Cupriavidus metallidurans CH34: one gene and its partner. The protein of the gene in region 1 interacts with the protein of each later gene in a pairwise test. Links are inferred from orthologs where the notes say so. Each region holds a gene or a part of one and is shown on either strand. Other genes may lie near its edges. The genes, in order: grxD and RMET_RS09350.

Region 1 (2,998 bases):
GCGCAAAACCCCGTCGGGATGTTCCGACGGGGTTTTTTGCAAACTGGCGTACCGGTTCCCCAGATGGTCGAAGTCAGTAGTAAGCCGATGTCCCCGAGTCCTCAGGGCGCGCTGCCGCCCGCCCCCACGCTGCGCGAGGCGCTGACCCTCGCAGCCATCGCCGGCCTACCGGTGCTGGAGGCCCGCATGTTGCTCTCGCATGTGACGGGATTCACGCGCACGCAGCTGATCACGCGTGACAACGACCATCTGGACGCGCCAAAACGTGATGCATTTGCCACGTTGCTGGCCCGCCGGCTGACCGGGGAACCCATGGCCTATCTGATTGGAGAGCGTGAGTTCTTCGGCCGTACCTTCCGCGTCACCCCCGATGTGCTGATCCCTCGTCCAGATACCGAAGTGGCCGCCGAGGCATCGCTGGCGCGCATTGCCGACGTCAAGGCGCCACGCGTGCTGGACATGGGCACGGGCTCGGGCATCCTGGCCGTGACGATCGCCCGCGAGCGGCCCGACGCCGAAGTCTGGGCCACCGATATCTCCCGTGGCGCGCTGATGGTGGCCGAAGACAACGCCCGCGCGCTTCAGGCCGAGAACATCCGATTCCTGGTTTCCGACTGGTATGAGGACTTGCCGGTCGGATTGTGCTTCAACCTTATCGTCAGCAATCCGCCGTACATCGCGGAGGGTGACCCCCATCTGGTGGAAGGCGACCTGCGGTTCGAGCCGATCGACGCGCTGACCGATCATGAAGACGGTCTGAGCGACCTGGCCACCATCGTGGCGGGCGCCACCGCGCGGTTGCTGCCGGGCGGCTGGCTGCTGATGGAACACGGTTACGACCAGGGCGCCGCCATGCGCGCGCAGCTGGCCGAGGCGGGCTTTGTCGAGGTCTTCACCACGCGCGATCTGGCCGGGCTCGAGCGCTGCAGCGGTGGCCGCCTGCGCGGTTGATTTCCAGCCCGAATACCCCTACCTGAAGGCAGGGCCCGAATCCGGTAAAATCCGGACCGCTCCCCCCATTTCAGCGGTGCCAGCCTGGCGCCGCGCGCAACCAGAACGCATATCAATCATGAGTGACGTACAGCAGAAGATCGACCAGATCGTGAAGGGCAGCCCCGTGGTCCTGTTCATGAAGGGCACCGCGCAATTTCCGATGTGCGGTTTCTCGGGCCGGGCCATCCAGATCCTGAAGGCATGTGGCGTAGACGCCCCGACCACGGTCAACGTGCTCGAAGACGAAGGGATCCGCCAGGGCATCAAGGAATACGCCAACTGGCCGACGATTCCGCAGCTCTATGTGAACGGCGAGTTCATCGGCGGTTCGGACATCATGATGGAGATGTACCAGAACGGCGAACTGCAATCGCTGCTGAAGGCTTGATGGCCTGACGGCCTTCGCGCTCCAGCACATCATGCCTGTGACCAACGGCCGCGCGCCGCAACGGCTGATCATCGCCATCACGGGCGCGACGGGCGCCATCTACGGCGTCCGGCTCCTGCAAGCGCTCCAGGGGGTGGCCGATGTGGAAACGCATCTGCTGATGTCGCCCGCCGGCGTGATGAACCTGCAGCACGAACTCGACATGGGCCGCGCCGAAGTGGAAGCGCTGGCCGATGTGGTTCACAACGTGCGCGACATCGGCGCGACGATCGCCAGCGGTTCCTTCCGCGCCAACGCGATGATCGTGGCGCCCTGCTCGATGCGCACCCTCGCGGCAATCGCCCACGGCCTTTCCGACAACCTCATCACGCGCGCGGCGGACGTCACGCTCAAGGAGCGGCGCAAGCTGGTGCTGATGGTGCGGGAAACACCGCTAAATCTGGCGCATCTGCGCAATATGACCGCGGTGACGGAAATGGGTGGGATCGTGTTCCCGCCGGTGCCCGGGTTCTACCAGAAGCCACAGACAATCGACGAACTGGTCGACCACACGGTCGGACGAGTACTCGACCTGGTCGATCTGCGCGAGATCGGCGAAAAGCTCGCGCCCGGCTGGGGTGGGCTGAACAACAGCGCGGAAGATTGAAGCGCTGACGCCAGCCACGTACACCCCTCTCCCGATGGTGGACGAGGGATGTGCCCGCCATTCGCCTTACCAGTGGTAATAGCGACGGCCGTAGTAGCCGTAGTAACCGCCATACGGCCGCACCACCACGGCAGGCGGACCCACATAGACCGGCGCGGGGGCCACAGCGATCGGCGCCGGTGCCACGGCTGGTCCGTACGGCGTGGGGTACACCGCGCAACCGCCAAGCATGGCTGCGCCAGCCACTGCCAAACCCATCAATATTTTTTTCATTTCCGCGTCCTTGTAGTGATGCTGCTACCTGCAAGAACGTTATACGGGTGGGTCTGGTAATACAGCGTCAAGCTGCTGTAACCCTTGTTACGATTCGCAACGTATTCGCGCATGTATATACGTGCGCTTTACTCACACATCCGCACATATATCCGATCAAACGTCGAAGCGGATACCCTGTGCCAGCGGCAACGCATCGCCATAGTTGATGGTGTTCGTGGCACGCCGCATGTAGCCCTTCCACGCATCCGAGCCTGATTCCCGACCACCGCCGGTCGCCTTTTCGCCGCCAAAGGCGCCGCCGATTTCCGCGCCACTGGTGCCGATATTGACGTTGGCGATGCCGCAATCGCTGCCCGCCGATGACAGAAACCGCTCGGCTTCCCGCAACGACTCGGTGAAGATGCACGACGACAGCCCGTGCGACGCTGCGTTATTGAGCGCGATGGCCTCATCCAGCGAGGTGTATGGCATCAGATAGAGAATCGGCGCGAACGTCTCGGTCAGCATCGTGTCGTGCTGCGCGTCGGTCAGTACCAGCGCGGGCCGCACGTAGCAGGCATGGGGATAGCGGTCGCCAAGCAGACGCTCTCCGCCGTGCACGACGTTCCCTTGGGCACGGCAACTCGCCAGCGCATTGGCCATCGTATCGCCCGCCGCATGATCGATCAGCGGCCCCACCAACGTGCCGTCTTCCA
Region 2 (3,184 bases), 1.5 Mb from region 1 along the record:
TCCGTAACGCACGGAAGTGGGTGGGCTAAGTTCTTATCCAGCCCATGCCAAAGGCGCCCGATTATCGGGCGCCTTTTTCTTTTGGAGCCGCCGTCTGCATTACGGTCAGACAGCCAGACAGCCAAACAGCCAGACGGTCAGACGGTGAGATGCGAGTTCAAGCTACAGCCGTACTGGGCTGGTCCGCAGGGGATGGCGGTGAGGCGGATGGCGTAGGCGCGGACTCCTGCGTCTGCAGGCGGGCGCTCCAGGGCAGGTACCGGGAATAGAGGAGGCGCAAGCGATCGGACCCAGGGGGAATTTTGACTTCTCCGCGGATTTCCATGAAGGCGACCGTGGCCTGTAGCAGTTTCGCTTGCGCATAGCGGTCACGCACGGGGAGGTGAGGGAGCAGGCTACGCCATCGACCGCCGGTACATTCGATATTGGGCATTCCCAACGCGCAATAGACCATGCCGCTGGAGAAGATGTGCCACATTTGCCAATAGCCGCTGGTCACGCCCATTGCTTGATATCCATGGAAGTCATGAAGCCTGCGCCGGAACGCATGGGTTCTGATCTTACCGGGACCGTTGCCAAGTGGAAACCCGCCACCCGTATCAAGATCAAACACGTGCCGTGCAAGGCTGCCCAGAGTGCTCTAAATGAAAAAGCCGGCGCATTAGCGCCGGCTTTTTATCGGATTGGCAACAGATTACTGAATCTTCGCCTTGTCCTTGAGGGACTTCATCATCGCCTGGAACTGCTCGCGCTGCCAGCCCTGATCGCCCATCATCATCTGCTGAAGCTGCGGCTTCACTTCTTCGAACGACGGGATCTTGGCGTCGCGCGTGTCCACCAGTTCGATGATGTGCCAGCCAAACTGGGTCTTGACCGGCGTATCGGTCATCTGGCCCTTCTTCAGGTTGGTCATCGCGGCCGAGAACTCGGGCACGTAGCTGCTGCTGTTGGCCCAATCCAGGTCGCCACCGTTCGCGGCGGAGCCGGTGTCCTTCGACTGGGCCTTGGCCACATCTTCGAACTTGGCGCCGGCCTTGATCTTGGCGATCAGTGCTTTGGCGTCGGCTTCCTTCTCCACGAGGATGTGACGGACGTGGTATTCCTTGCCGTTGCCGAACTGCGCCTTGATCTTCTCGTATTGCTTGCGCAGCTCTTCATCGCTGGCGCCGTGGGTGCGCACGTAGTCCTCGAATACCGCGCCGGCCAGCACGTTCAGGCGGGCCTGTTCCAGTTGCTCCTGCACGTCGTCACGCTGGGTGATGCCGCGCTTGTTGGCTTCCTGGAGCAGCAGTTCGCGGTCGATCAGCATGTTGCGCGCACGGTCGCGCAGTTCGGGAGTTTCCGGCTGGCCAGTGCTGGCGATCAGCTTGTCCACCTTGGCCGACGAAATCGGCTTGCCATTCACAACGGCAGCGTTCTGGGCGAATGCGGGCAGGCTGCCAGCAGCAAGCACAGCCGCCAGGCTGAACGAGAGGACGGAGGTCTTCATGGGGTCAGGTCTGAGAGTTGCGAGTAGCGTCGCGGGTTGCTTCGCGTGATTGATATTCTTGGTCGGTGTACGCGTTGACAGCCAACGCGTGGATTTGCGAGGGGAACAGTTCGCGCAGCGCATCATACACCATACGGTGCCGGGCTACGCGAGAGTGACCCCCGAACCGCTCGCTGACGATGAGCACGTCGTAGTGCCCGCCGCCAGAGGCAGCGCCTGCATGGCCGGCATGGGCGGCGCTGTCGTCGCGCACGGCCAGGCGGGTGGGATCAAGCGCTGCCTGGAGCAGCGCTTCGATGGTGGCGGGGTCAGCTGCCATCCGGATTTCCTTCTGTTCTGTTCTGAATCGATGAGTCCGCGGCGCGGTGGCTTACTCGGACGGGGTTTCCTGGATATGGCGCGACAGCCAGATACTCTGCGCCACAATGAACACCAGCATCAGGCCCATGCTGCCGAACAGCTTGAAGTTGACCCAGGTGTCGGTCGAAAACTGGTACGCCACATACAGGTTGAGCACGCCCATCACGGCGAAAAAGCCCGCCCATGCGACGTTGAGGCGGCCCCACATCGGTTCGGGCAGCGTCACCTGCTTTTCCATCATGGCGCGGATAAGGTTCTTGCGCCATCCGATGACCGAGCCGATCAGGGTGACCGCGAACAGCCAGTAGAGCACCGTCGGTTTCCACTTGATGAAGGTCTCGTTGTGCAGCAGGATCGTGGCGCCACCGAATACGGCGATGATCGCCAGGCTGACCCATTGCATGGGCTCGGCCTTGCCGTGACGGAAATGAACCCAGGCAATCTGGACCACCGTCGCGCCGATCGCCACGGCCGTCGCGGGATAGATGCCGAACAGCTTGAAGGCGACGAAAAAAAGGATGACCGGGAACAGGTCGAAAAGAAATTTCATGCGGATGCGATAAGGTTGGCGGATCGGCGATCAGGCTGGCCCGCGGGCGATCCGCCGCCTGGCAGATCGGTCATGCGACCGGAGTGCGGGTGTCGTCACCCACGATCTTCCGGATCGCGATCATCGAATTTTAGCGCAGCCGAGTTGATGCAATACCGAAGTCCGGTGGGAGCGGGGCCGTCCTCGAAGACGTGGCCCAGATGGCTGCCGCATTCCTTGCAGCGGACTTCCACCCGTGTCATGCCATGGCTATGGTCGGTGTGTTCGGCGATCACTTCGCCGTTGATCGGGCGGAAATAGCTCGGCCAGCCGCAGCCGGCGTCGAATTTGGTGGCCGACTCGAACAGCGGCGTGCCGCAGCCCACACAATGGTAGATGCCCTGGTTCCAGTGGTCCCAGTACTGGCCGGTGAACGGGCGCTCGGTGGCGGCCTCGCGCGTGACGCGGTACTCGATGTCGGACAACTGGGAGCGCCATTCGGCGTCGGTCTTGGTCGTGGTCATGATCGTGCTTCCTGGTAGTGCGGCATTCTTGGGGGCGTTTGGTCTGGATTACGACGAACAGCTGACTTCAAGGCCGGAGGCCCAATCGGGCGGCAGCTTTGCATATGACTCGGCTTCGGGCTGTTCGTCGAATGGCTTCGACAAAACGGCCATAAGGCGATCCACTTCGGAGAAATCCTTGTCGCGCGCGGCGCGGATTGCCGTCTCGGCCATATGATTGCGCAGGACGTACTTCGGATTCGTGGCCAGCATGGCGGTCGTGCGTGCCGCATCGTCCGACTG

What was found.
Region 2: the proteins of grxD (region 1) and RMET_RS09350 interact in binary tests that used the Escherichia coli proteins (3 or more experiments, as listed by UniProt). The link is inferred for Cupriavidus metallidurans CH34 from one-to-one orthologs.

The regions. Positions count from the first base shown.
Region 1 is NC_007973.1:3,477,556-3,480,553, forward strand. What follows is about bases 52-2,725. They hold grxD (Grx4 family monothiol glutaredoxin), read left to right. Parts: upstream 52-1,069; coding sequence 1,070-1,381; downstream 1,382-2,725. Other genes in these bases: prmC (peptide chain release factor N(5)-glutamine methyltransferase), read left to right, coding at 88-951; RMET_RS16070 (UbiX family flavin prenyltransferase), read left to right, coding at 1,413-2,027; RMET_RS16075 (hypothetical protein), read right to left, coding at 2,094-2,285; amaB (L-piperidine-6-carboxylate dehydrogenase), read right to left, coding at 2,457-2,725. In the rest of the region: more of amaB, read right to left, coding at 2,726-2,998. UniProt on the Escherichia coli protein: Monothiol glutaredoxin involved in the biogenesis of iron-sulfur clusters.
Region 2 is NC_007973.1:2,023,092-2,026,275, reverse strand. The notes cover bases 152-3,011. They hold RMET_RS09350 (BolA family protein), read right to left. Parts: upstream 1,809-3,011; coding sequence 1,494-1,808; downstream 152-1,493. Other genes in these bases: RMET_RS09335 (protein adenylyltransferase SelO), read right to left, coding at 2,951-3,011; msrB (peptide-methionine (R)-S-oxide reductase MsrB), read right to left, coding at 2,495-2,902; RMET_RS09345 (septation protein A), read right to left, coding at 1,860-2,399; RMET_RS09355 (peptidylprolyl isomerase), read right to left, coding at 695-1,489. Outside these bases: purL (phosphoribosylformylglycinamidine synthase), read left to right, coding at 1-29; more of RMET_RS09335, read right to left, coding at 3,012-3,184. UniProt on the Escherichia coli protein: Transcriptional regulator that plays an important role in general stress response. Has many effects on cell morphology, cell growth and cell division. Acts by regulating the transcription of many genes, including dacA (PBP-5), dacC (PBP-6), ampC and mreB.